DNA from 3 places in the Geodermatophilus sp. CPCC 206100 genome. Region 1 is predicted to be linked to each of the others. Evidence: riboswitches for the same ligand, from Rfam matches in the RefSeq annotation. Region 1 holds a riboswitch; each other region holds the start of a gene.
The links. Region 1 has a riboswitch for cyclic di-AMP ahead of PGN05_RS21080 (transglycosylase family protein). Riboswitches for the same ligand answer to the same signal wherever they lie in the genome.
Positions count from the first base shown of each region.

Region 2: another riboswitch for cyclic di-AMP. It lies ahead of PGN05_RS15090 (C40 family peptidase); the one in region 1 lies ahead of PGN05_RS21080 (transglycosylase family protein).
Region 3: another riboswitch for cyclic di-AMP. It lies ahead of PGN05_RS00695 (lytic transglycosylase domain-containing protein); the one in region 1 lies ahead of PGN05_RS21080 (transglycosylase family protein).

Region 1 covers NZ_JAQISV010000050.1:34,858-38,589, forward strand. Annotated here, with positions in the region: gene mgrA (L-glyceraldehyde 3-phosphate reductase) at 1-737, opposite strand, end outside; gene PGN05_RS21075 (hypothetical protein) at 872-1,027, shown strand; gene PGN05_RS21080 (transglycosylase family protein) at 1,133-2,317, opposite strand; cyclic di-AMP (ydaO/yuaA leader) riboswitch at 2,320-2,470, opposite strand; gene map (type I methionyl aminopeptidase) at 2,709-3,479, opposite strand; gene PGN05_RS21090 (helix-turn-helix domain-containing protein) at 3,531-3,732, shown strand, end outside.
Region 2 covers NZ_JAQISV010000030.1:36,177-39,908, reverse strand. Annotated here, with positions in the region: gene PGN05_RS15100 (hypothetical protein) at 1-346, shown strand, start outside; gene PGN05_RS15095 (LppW family protein) at 419-1,303, shown strand; gene PGN05_RS15090 (C40 family peptidase) at 1,346-1,861, opposite strand; cyclic di-AMP (ydaO/yuaA leader) riboswitch at 1,875-2,008, opposite strand; gene PGN05_RS15085 (hypothetical protein) at 2,360-2,530, shown strand; gene PGN05_RS15080 (D-2-hydroxyacid dehydrogenase family protein) at 2,582-3,544, shown strand; gene PGN05_RS15075 (SMP-30/gluconolactonase/LRE family protein) at 3,549-3,732, opposite strand, start outside.
Region 3 covers NZ_JAQISV010000003.1:28,351-32,082, forward strand. Annotated here, with positions in the region: gene PGN05_RS00690 (hypothetical protein) at 1-685, shown strand, start outside; cyclic di-AMP (ydaO/yuaA leader) riboswitch at 812-973, shown strand; gene PGN05_RS00695 (lytic transglycosylase domain-containing protein) at 1,208-2,086, shown strand; gene PGN05_RS00700 (class I SAM-dependent methyltransferase) at 2,263-2,901, shown strand; gene PGN05_RS00705 (TetR/AcrR family transcriptional regulator) at 2,898-3,545, shown strand; gene PGN05_RS00710 (flavin-containing monooxygenase) at 3,601-3,732, shown strand, end outside.

The DNA.
Region 1 (3,732 bases):
CTGGCGCGCGACCCCTCGGGGATGCCGTCGAGGTACTTGGTCGTGAGCATCCCCTGGGCCAGCGGCGAGAAGGCGATGCAGCCGGCGCCGACGTCGGCCAGCACGTCGAGCAGGCCCTCGGTCTCGATCCAGCGGTTGAGCATCGAGTAGGAGGGCTGGTGGATCAGCAGCGGCGTCCCGAGGTCGGCGAGGATCGCCGCGGCCCGCGCGGTGTCCTGCGGCCCGTAGCTGGAGATGCCGGCGTAGAGGGCCTTCCCGGCCCGGACGGCGGAGTGCAGCGCGCCCATCGTCTCCTCGAGCGGCGTGGTCGGGTCCGGCCGGTGCGAGTAGAAGATGTCGACGTACTCCAGGCCCATGCGGCGCAGCGACTGGTCCAGGCTCGCGGTCACGTACTTGCGGGAGCCGCCGCCCTGGCCGTAGGGGCCGGGCCACATGTCGTAGCCGGCCTTGGTGGAGATCACCAGCTCGTCGCGGTACGGCCGGAAGTCGTCGGCGAGGTGCCGGCCGAAGTTGGTCTCCGCCGACCCGTAGGGCGGTCCGTAGTTGTTGGCCAGGTCGAAGTGGGTGATGCCCAGGTCGAAGGCCCGGCGCAGGATCGCGCGCTGCCGCTCGAACGGGACGTCGTCCCCGAAGTTGTGCCACAGCCCGAGGCTGACCGCCGGCAGGTCCAGGCCGCTGCGGCCGGTGCGCCGGTAGGTCATGGAGTCGTAGCGGTCGTCGGACGCTCGGAAGCCCATGCGCCCGATCCAACCAGCGCCCTCGCCTCGCGGCCTCGGGAACGGCTGCGGCCGGCCCGCGGGGTGTCGTCAGGGACGAGGGCACCCCCTAGGGTCGAGCCGTTGGATGTCGGGCTCGTCGACGGGAGATCACCGTGCTCCGCCTCCTCGGACTCCTGCTGGTCGTCTGGCTCGCGATCACCGTCATCGGGGCCGTCGTGAAGGGCCTGTTCTGGCTGGCCGTCGTCGGGCTGCTGTTCTTCCTGGTCACCGCCGCGCTCGGGTGGCACAAGCGGGGCACCCGGGTCTGACCCGGGCTCCTCCGCGAGGCGGCGCGGCCCGGGCAGCACGACGGCCCCGCCCCTCCTCGCGGAGGGACGGGGCCGTCGGCGCTGCGGACCAGCCGTGCGGCGTGCTCAGGCCGCCCGGTAGTTCACGTGGACGTGGTCGAAGTGGTTGGCCGTGGCGCTGCCGCGGTCCTCCATCGCCTTCCACGAACCGGTCGGCGAGGTCAGGATCCGCTGCTGCCAGATGACGTACTCCACGCCGAGCTCGTCCCAGTGCTCGATCTGGTACTGCGCGATCGCGTCGCCGAGGCCGGCGTCGGCGACCATGTAGTCCAGCGCCAGGCCCGACGGGTGACCGTGCGGGTCGACGGCGCTGGCGCGGGTGCCGCCGATGGTGATGCCGGCGGCACCGGGGACGTTGCTGACGACCGCGTCGGCGGCGGCCTGAGCCTGCGGCTTGACCGCGCCGGCGCTGTTGGTGATCTTGGCGACTGCCGTAGCCGGGGCGGCCACGGGAGCCGCGGCGGCCACCGGAGCGGGGGCGGCCTCGGGAGCGGGGGCGGTCGCCGCCTGCGGAGCCGGCGCCGAGTTGCCGACCGTGCCCGACTCGGGAGCCGGAGCCGGAGCGGAGGCCGGGGCGGGGGCCGGGGCGACCTGCTCGTCGCCGGCGACCTCGAGCACCTGGCCCGGGAGGATCCGGTTGGGGTTGCTCCCGATGACGTCGAGGTTGCGCTGGTACAGCTCGCGCCACCGCTCACCGTGCGCGGCCGCGATCTTGGCCACCGTGTCGCCGCGGCGGACGGTGTAGTCGCCGCCCCCCGCGGCGTGGCGACCGTAGGTCTCGGCGGTCTCGGCGGTCTCGGCGGCGGGCTGCGCCGGAGCCGGCTGCTCGGCAGCCGGCTGCTCCGGCGCCGGCGCGGGGGTCGACGCCAGCGCGGCCGGGGTGGTGCCGTCGGTCAGGCGCTTGCCGCAGGTCGGCCAGGCGCCGACGCCCTGACCGGCGAGCACCTTCTCCGCCGTCTCGACCTGCTGGGCGGGGGTGGCCAGGTCGGCGCGGGGCGCGAAGGCGGTACCGCCGAACGCGGCCCAGGTCGACTGACTGAACTGCAGGCCACCGAAGTAGCCGTTGCCGGTGTTGATGCTCCAGTCCCCGCCGGACTCGCAGGCGGCGACGCCGGTCCAGTCGTGCGTGGTGGAGGCCTGTGCGGGAGAGGTGAGGACGCCCAGCCCGACGACGGTGGCGCCCGTCGCGACGGGGACACGGGCGAGTGCCTTCTTGGTGCGGACGTAACGGGGCGCGCGGTGCTTGGACATGGGTGATCTCCGATCACCGCCGGCGAGGTCAGCTGTCGGGTTCGGGCGATCGGTGCCCGGCCGCGGTTCGCGGCTTCACCCCGAGGCGCGCAGCTGCGCGCCGTGTACGTGGGTCCCCCACCCCTGCCCTGAGTGCTCTGGTGGACGACCGGTGGGCAGGGTTTGGCGGACCGGCGCCGCGCTCCGATTCGCTGAGCGCAGCCAAAACATTACGTTTCGTTATGTGCACTGTCGCCATGACGCCCGTCACACCGGCCGCTCTCCGTCCGGGTCCGCTGGTCAGGTCCGTGGGCGGCAGCCGACTGTGACGCACGCAGCGCGGGTCCGACCGTGCGCAGCCCCGGCCGGCCGCCGCCGACCCGCGGGCTCGCGCTGCGGAGCGAGCCCTCGGTCAGCGCGGGGCGGTGAGGATGCGCGGGCCGTCCTCGGTGACCGCGACGGTGTGCTCGACGTGTGCGGCCCGGCTGCCGTCGGCGCTGCGGAGTGTCCAGCCGTCGGCGTCCACCCGGTAGTCGTCGGTGCCGCCGGCGAGGAACCACGGCTCGATCGCGATGACCAGCCCCGCCCGCAGCGGCACCCCCCGGCCGGCCCGGCCCTCGTTGGGGACGTGCGGCGCCTCGTGCATCGTGCGGCCCACCCCGTGGCCGCCCTGGTCGGTGTTGATGCCGCAGCCACCCGCCCGGCCGACCGCGCCGATCGCCGCCGAGACGTCGCCGACCCGGTTGCCGACCACGGCCGCGGCGATCCCCGCGGCCAGCGCCCGCTCGGCGGTGGCGACGAGGGCGAGGTCCTCGCGGTGCGGGGTGCCGACCGGGAAGGTGATCGCCGAGTCCCCGACCCAGCCGTCGAGCGTCGCGCCGGCGTCCACGCTGAGCAGGTCGCCGTCCTCGAGCTCCTGCGGCGTCGGGATGCCGTGCAGCGCGACGTCGTTGACCGACAGGCAGACCACCCCGGGGAACGGCGGCGTGGTGGCCAGCGGCGCGTACCCGAGGAACGGCGAGGTCGCGCCGGCGTCGGCGAGGACGTCGCGGGCCACCTGGTCGAGCTGGCTGAGCCGGACGCCGGGTGCCGCCGCGGCCCGGACGGCGGCGAGCATGTCGGCCACGACCGCTCCCGCGGCGCGCATGGCGTCCAGCTCCCCGGGGGTGCGCAGCTCGATCACGACGATCCCTCCTCGGGCCGGTACAGCTATCCCGGTATTAGTATCACGGCCATGGTGCGCCCCCCGCTGAGCCCCGAGGAGCGCGAACGCGGCCGTCGGCTGGGCGCGCTGCTCCGCGCCGCACGCGGTGGACGCCCGCCCGCGGAGGTCGCCGCGGCCTCCGGGGTGAGTCTGGAGGCGCTGCGCAAGATCGAGTCCGGCCGGGTGCCGACTCCAGCGTTCTTCACGGTGGCCGCCCTCGCCCAGGCCCTCG
Region 2 (3,732 bases), on a different contig from region 1:
CAACCGGGCGTCCGAGGCTCCTCGCTGCCGCAGCTACGTCCCCGGACACGGCGTGCACCCGCTGCGCGTCCAGCTCGCCAACAGCAGCCCGGACGAGGACTGGGCCGCCGTCGTCGTCATGGGCGCCGTCGACGACGTCGTCACCGTGGCCGTCGGCGACGAGCTGCGCCGCTACCGCAACCACGACACCGCGCGGCTCGTGGAGCACGTCGGCCGGGTCGGCGCCGACGCGCTGCTGAACCTCCGCTACGGGCTCCTGTTCCTCCGCTCCTGGCCCCGGGAGTCCCACGCCGCCTTCTCCGTCCAGCCCGCCGGCGACCTGCCGCAGCCCTGCCGGCCGCGGTAGGCCGTCCCCCGTCCGGGGGAGAGCAGCAGCTCAGGCGGGGTGTTTGCCAGGAAGCGGTCCCACCCTGGGCCCGTGGCCGGACGCCGTCCCCTCCGAGACCACCGGCTCCGCCGGGGTCTGGCCGCGCTGTGCGCCGCGGCGGTCCTGGCCGGGTGCGCCGGCCACGCCGCCGGCCAGGACGTCGACACCGCCTCGGTCCGGAGTTCCCCGACCGCTGAGGTCGTGCCACCCCGACCCGTGGCCCCGGCCGTCGACGCGGTCCGGGTCCTGACCGACGTCACGGCCGCGGCGGCCGGCGCCGGCGGGACGGTCACGGTCGCCGTCCAGGACGCCGACGGCCACCAGCTCCTCGCCGGCGGCGACGCGGGCGCACCCGCCTACACCGCCTCGCTGGTCAAGGTGGTGGTGGTGACCCGGCTGCTCCAGCTCGACCAGGCCGGCGCCGTTCCCCTCGACGAGAGCGACCTCGAACGGGCCCAGCGCGCCATCACCGACTCCGACGACGACGCGATGAGCCTGCTCTGGGACCGGTACGACGGCGCCCGCCTGGTCACCGACCTCGCCGGCGAACTCGGCCTGACCGGCACCGCACCGCCGGCGATCGCCGGGCAGTGGGGGCAGGCGACCACCACGGCGGCGGACTACGCCACCGTCCTCCGCCGGCTCCCCGAGCTGCTCGACGCGGAACGCGCCGGGCTGCTCACCGGCTGGCTGGGATCGGTCGCCACCACCGCCGCCGACGGGTTCGACCAGCGGTTCGGGCTGTTCGGCCGGGCCGGCGTCAAGCAGGGCTGGATGTGCTGCGTCGACGGCCGGCGCCAGCTGCACTCGGCGGGCGTGCTCCCCGACGGCCGGGTGGTCGTCCTGCTCGGCGACTTCCCGACCTCCACGACCTGGGACCGGGCCCGCGCCGCGCTCGACGGCGCAGCGGCCGCCGTTCTCGCCGGCATCGGCTGACCGTGCCCCGGCCGCTCGACGAGCGGCCGGGGCACCGCGGCGTCAGGCGACCCGGCGAGCGCCGGCGTAGCTCGGCATCGAGTCGAGGTTGACCACGGCGACCGGCTTGCCGGCCGTCGAGGCGTGCACCATCTGGCCGTTGCCGATGTACATGCCCACGTGCGAGACGGGGCTGTAGAAGAACACCAGGTCACCCGGCCGGAGGTCGCCCTTCCCGACCGCGGCCCCGAACGTCGACTGCGCCCGCGAGGTGCGGGGGATCGAGACGCCGGCCGCCTTGTACGAGAAGGAGGTCAGGCCCGAGCAGTCGAAGGAGTTGGGACCGGTCGCGCCGTAGACGTAGCGGTCGCCCACCTGGGCGAGAGCGGTGTCGACGGCGGCCTGGGCGGTGCCGTTCGGCGCGGCGGCCGGAGCGGCGGCGACGGCGGCGGTGGCGGCGGGGTCACCCGCGTCGGCCGAGGCCGGCAGGGGGGTGAGGGCGATTCCGGCACCGGCGATGGCGGCGACGGCGATCCCGCGGAACGTGCGACGTGCAGAGGGCGTGCGTGTAGTCGTCATGGACGACGGGTTCTCCTGTTCTCCACGGCCGCCTACCGGGTTAGCTGACGGGTTCGGGCGGGGGAGTCGCCCGGCGCGACGGATCGCGCTTCACCCCAGGGATCCAGGTGGGTCCCCGGTCCGGGCATCGGTAGACGACCGATGCCTGGTTCGGCGGGGTCCGGCGGGTGCCGCTCCGGGAGATGGGCGGCGAGGGGGCCCGCGAGACCGGGCAGAACGCTAAGAAGGCGCGACGAGCGTCGCCAATCGGGGTCGATGACCTGGCGACCGCGCCGACCTCGCCGCGACTCGCCGTCGTCAGCAGCGGGGACGACGGAGCGTGAGGAGCGTTTCCCCAGCGTCCGTGCTGGTCAGGAGATTTCCACGACTTGACCTGACCCCGGGGTGCCGCCACGGTGCGTCACCGGCGGGCGACCGCGAGCGCTGGGATCCCGGGTGATTGACCCGGCCGTCGGGCGGGCAGGGAAGCAGGCAACCCCAACCAGGAGGAGCAGTTCGATGGCAGGCATGATCCGCAAGCTCGTGGCGTCGGGGATCGCGGCGAAGGTGCTGCAGGAGGCCCGCAAGCCGCAGAACCAGGCCAAGATCAAGGAGTTCATCGCCAAGATGGGCGAGCAGAACAAGAAGGGCGGCGGCGGCAAGGGCTACGGCCGCGGCCCCGTCCGCTGACGCCGTGACCGGACGCAGCCCCGCTCGAGCTCCGAGCCGGGGCCGCGTCCGGTGACCGTGCTCCGCATCGCCGTCCTCGACGACCACCAGTCCGTCGCCGCGGACTTCTGCGACTGGTCCCGGCTGCCCGAACCGGCCGAGGTCACCTACCTCGCCGACCCCGCGCCCGACGAGGACGCCCTCGTCGCCCGCCTCCGGCCCTTCGACGTGCTCGTCGCCATGCGCGAGCGCACGCCGTTCCCGCGCCGCGTCCTCGAACGCCTCCCGCAGCTGCGCCTGCTGGTCACCACTGGCCGGCGCAACGCGGCCATCGACCTCGCCGCCGCGGCCGACCTCGGCATCCCCGTCTGCGGCACCGGCTCGCACGCGCCCGGCACCGCCGAGCTGACCTGGGCGCTCATCCTGGCGGTGGCCCGGCACGTCCCGGAGGAGGACGCCGGCATGCGCGCCGGCGGCTGGCAGACCACGCTCGGCACCGACCTCGCCGGCGCCACACTCGGCGTCGTCGGGCTCGGCCGGCTCGGCGCGCGGGTCGCCCGCATCGGCCGCGCCTTCGACATGGACGTCGTCGCGTGGAGCCAGCACCTCACCGACGAGCGCGCCGCGGAGGTCGGCGTGCGACGGGTGGGCCGGGACGAGCTGTTCGCCACAGCGGACGTCGTCACCGTGCACCTGGTCCTCTCCGACCGCACCCGCGGGCTGGTCGGCCGCGCGGAGCTGGCGCGGATGAAGCGCACCGCGATCCTGGTCAACACCTCCCGCGGGCCGATCGTCGACGAGACCGCCCTCCTCGCGGCCCTCCGCGAGGAGCGCATCGCGGGCGCCGGCCTCGACGTCTACGACCGCGAGCCGCTGCCCGCCGAGCACCCGCTCCGCCGCGAGCGGCGCGCCGTCCTCACGCCGCACCTCGGCTACGTCACCCGCAACACCTACGAGGTCTTCTACGGCGAGGCGGTCGAGGACGTCGCCGCGTTCCTCGCCGGCTCGCCCGTCCGCGTCCTCCGCCCGGAGTGAGCGCCTAGGGCCGGCCGGCGTGCGGGACGTCGACCTCGGTCGCCACCAGCACCGCCTCGCGCACCGGCGCGCGGTTGTGCTCGTAGAAGTCCGGCGCGCAGCACATCAGCAGGGTGCGGCCGTCGTCCCCGCCGAGCATGCAGGCGAAGACGCCCAGCCCGGACGGCGCCGCCACCTGGTCGACCACC
Region 3 (3,732 bases), on a different contig from region 1:
GGAGTCGGCCGGGCTCGCGGCGCTGTTCGAGCCGCGACCGCGGTTCCGCCGGCGGCTGCGCGGCTACGACCGGGCCGACGTCGACGACTACGTCGCCTGGGTGGAGAGCGAGCTGCTCGTCCGTCCGGTGCCGGGAACCAGTGGGATCCGGTGCAGTCGCTGTAACGACGCCGCCGTCCCTGCCCCTCCCGTACCGGCCCTGGCGGTCGCGGACGCGGAGCAGCGCGACGCGGTGCTGCTCGTCGGCGCGATGCGCGAGCTGCTCCGGCTGGCCGAGGTGCGGGCGGCCGAGGTGGTCGCCGAGGCCGAGCGGGACGCCGAGCAGGTCCGCGCGACCGCCCGGGCCGAGGCCGAGGCGCGGCTGGGCAACGTGTCCGACCTGCGGAACGCCGCCCTCGAGCGGGTCCGCCGGCAGGCCGAGGAGCTGCTCCGGGAGGCCGCCGCGGAGCGGGCGCGCCTGCAGGAGGAGGCGGCCGCCGCCGCTGCCGAACTCGCCGACCTCCGTCGTCGGCAGGACGACGCCCGCGAGTCCCTGCGCCTCCTGACCGACAGCCTCGGTGCCGCGCTGGAGGGCTCGCCCGCCGTCGGGCCCGACCGGGCGGCGTCCGACGCCCCGCGCGGCGGGGCCGTGCGGCTCACCGGGAACGTGGTGCTCACCGAGCCCCGGGAGCCGGTCGCCGGTTGAGCGGAGCCGGCGCCCACCGCGACACAGCTCACGGTGCCGATGTGACGGCCGGGATTGTCACGGGACGGTAACGGCCCCTACGGTGGCTCTCGTCCGCCTGGTCGTCTCTCCCCACACGGGGAGCCTGGGTGGACGCCGCCGAGTCGTGTCCGCAGCCGTGGCCACGAGCCGGGGACCCACCGCAGCACTGGGGTGAGTCCGGCCTGCCGAGCGTCGCTCGGAGGGCCGGTAGGGCGCCTTCCCGCCCGAACCCGTCAGCTAACCCGGTAGGCGGCCACGGAAGAAACGGAGAGTCTCCGCATGCCCCGCCCCCGGGCCCTCGCGGCTCGCAGGGACACCCGGCCGCGCGCACCTCGCGCCTCCTCCCGGCCCGCTGATCCCGCCTGACCGCGCCCGCCGGTCTCCCGCGTCACTTCCCGACGCCGCCGGCGCACCCACCCCCAGCCCGCGCCGCCCTGGGCTGCCCCCCGCACCGCGGAGGGTCGGCCCGCGCGCACTCTCGCCCCGGAGCACCCACACCCGATGATCGACCGCACCCAGCAGTTCCCCGCCGTCCAGGCGGACACCGCCGAGTTCCCCACCCCCGAGCTCGGTGCCCAGCGCCCGACCCGCCGGCGCGTGCACCTGCCGGCCAAGGGTCGCCGCCCGGCCTTCCTGCTGGCCGCGGCCGCCGCCGGGGCCGTCGTGGTGAACCTGCTCGCCGGCGGCCAGCCGCCGGCCGAGGCCGAGACCAGCACGGTCAGCGCCTCGCACAGTGTCGCCGAGGCCCTCGGTATCGCGCCGCAGGCCGCGGCCGAGGCGCCGACCGCCGAGGTGGCTCCCGACGACTTCGCCTCGCTCGAGGACCTGGCCGCCTCCCGCGGCGAGCGCGAGGCCGCCGAGGCCAGCGCGGCCCAGGCCCAGGCCGCCGCCGAGCAGGCCGAGCGGGACCGGCTGGAGGCCGAGCGGCTCGCCGCCGAGCAGGCCGAGCGCGACCGGCTGGAGGCCGAGCGGGTCGCCGCCGAGCGCGCCGCCCAGGAGGCCGCCGAGCGCGAGGCCGCTGAGCGCGCCGCCCGAGAGGCCGAGCGGGCGCCGGCCGCTCCCGCTGCGAGCGGCGGCTCGTCCTCCGCTCCCAGCGGCTCCTTCAAGGAGTACGCCATGTCCAAGGTCGGCAGCGCGGACCAGTTCAGCTGCCTGGAGAACCTGTGGGGCAAGGAGAGCGGCTGGAACCCCAACGCGCAGAACCCGACCAGCACCGCCTACGGCATCCCGCAGTTCCTCAACTCGACGTGGGCCGGCACCGGCATCGCCAAGACCTCGGACGGCTACCGGCAGATCGACGCCGGGCTGATCTACATCGAGAACCGGTACGGCAGCCCCTGCGCGGCCTGGGCGCACTCGAAGGCCAACAACTGGTACTAGAAGGACCCCCCTGCCCCCCGCCGCTCGCGGGCTCGCGGCGGGGGGCAGGGGGGCCGCCCGTCCTCCCCACCCCTCGCACCCTCAGGGGGGGGCCCTGGGCGGGGGCTCAGGTGCCGAGGCGGGACCCCGTCCTCCGGGGCGGTGACCTGACCCGGGCGGATGGTGGACTGGCCGGCGTGAGATCCGTCCCCGCCGGGTTCGTCCGCGCCCACACCCAGGTCCAGCGACCGTCCTCGGTCCCGGAGGTCCGGCTGCACGTGGCCGAGGACGTCGTCGCCCTCTGGGAGGCGATGGAGACCGCGGAGGGCGGCGCCGGCCAGGCGCCGCCCTTCTGGGCTGCGGCGTGGCCGGGCGGCCAGGCGCTGGCCCGGTTCGTGCTCGACACCCCGGAGGTGGTGGCCGGCCGGGCGGTGCTCGACCTCGGGACGGGCAGCGGCCTGGTCGCCATCGCCGCCCTCCGGGCCGGCGCCCGCTCGGTGCTGGCCAGTGACGTCGACCCGTTCAGCCGGACGGCGGTCGTCGTCAACGCGGCCCTCAACGGCGTGGGCGGGGTGGGCGTGGCCGGCGACGTGCTCGACGGTGACCTGCCCGGCATCGAGGTCGTGCTCGCGGGGGACGTCTGCTACGACCGGGAGATGACCGAGCGGGTGCTGCCGTTCCTCGACCGCGCCCGCGCGCGCGGCTGCGAGGTGCTGGTCGGGGACCCCGGCCGGCCCTACCTGCCGCACGAGCGGCTGGTGGCGGCCGCCGTCTACGACATCCCCGAGACCGAGGGCCCCGGGCTGCGGCGGACGACGGTGTGGCGGCTGCCGTGACCGGTCCGGCGCCGGCCCCCGGCCGCGGCCGCCGCGCGCGCCGGCCCTCCGGCGACGACCGCGAGCGCGCCCTCCTGGCCACCGCCGAGGCGCTGCTGGCGCAGCGGCCGCTCGCCGAGATCTCCGTCGACGACCTCGCCCGCGGCGCGGGGATCTCCCGGCCGACGTTCTACTTCTACTTCGCCTCCAAGGACGCCGTCGTCCTCGCGCTGCTGGACCGGGTGGTGGCCGAGGCGCACGCGCTGCGGTCGGCCGCCCTCGCCGGTGCCGGCGGCGACGCGCGGGCCGGCTGGCGGGCGGCGCTGGTCGCCGTGCGCGACACCTTCACCGCGCACCGGGCGCTGACCGCGGCGGCGACCCAGCTGCTGGCCGGCAGTGCCGAGGTCCGCGAGCTGTGGGCCCGGGTGATGGAGGGCTTCGTCGCCGAGACCGCGGCCGCCATCGAGGCCGAGCGGGCCCGGGGGGCGGCGCCCGGCGGGCCCCCGGCGCGGGACCTCGCCGTCGCCCTGAACTGGATGAACGAGCGGGTCATCCAGGGCACGCTCGCCGGCCAGCAGCCCGCCGTCGGGGAGGCGGACCTCATCGACGTCCTGCTCACCGTCTGGTTGCGCGCCATCTACGGCACCGACGAGCCGTCGAGGTGATCGACACCGTGTCGACTACCGTGGTGCCGGTCACCGGCCGAGCAGGGGGAGCGCCATGACCGACACCACCGCGCACGTCGACGTGCTGATCGTGGGGGCCGGGCTCTCCGGCATCGGGGCCGCCTGCCACCTGCAGCGGAGGTGTCCGGGCCTGAGCTACACGGTCCTCGAGTCGCGCGAGGCGATC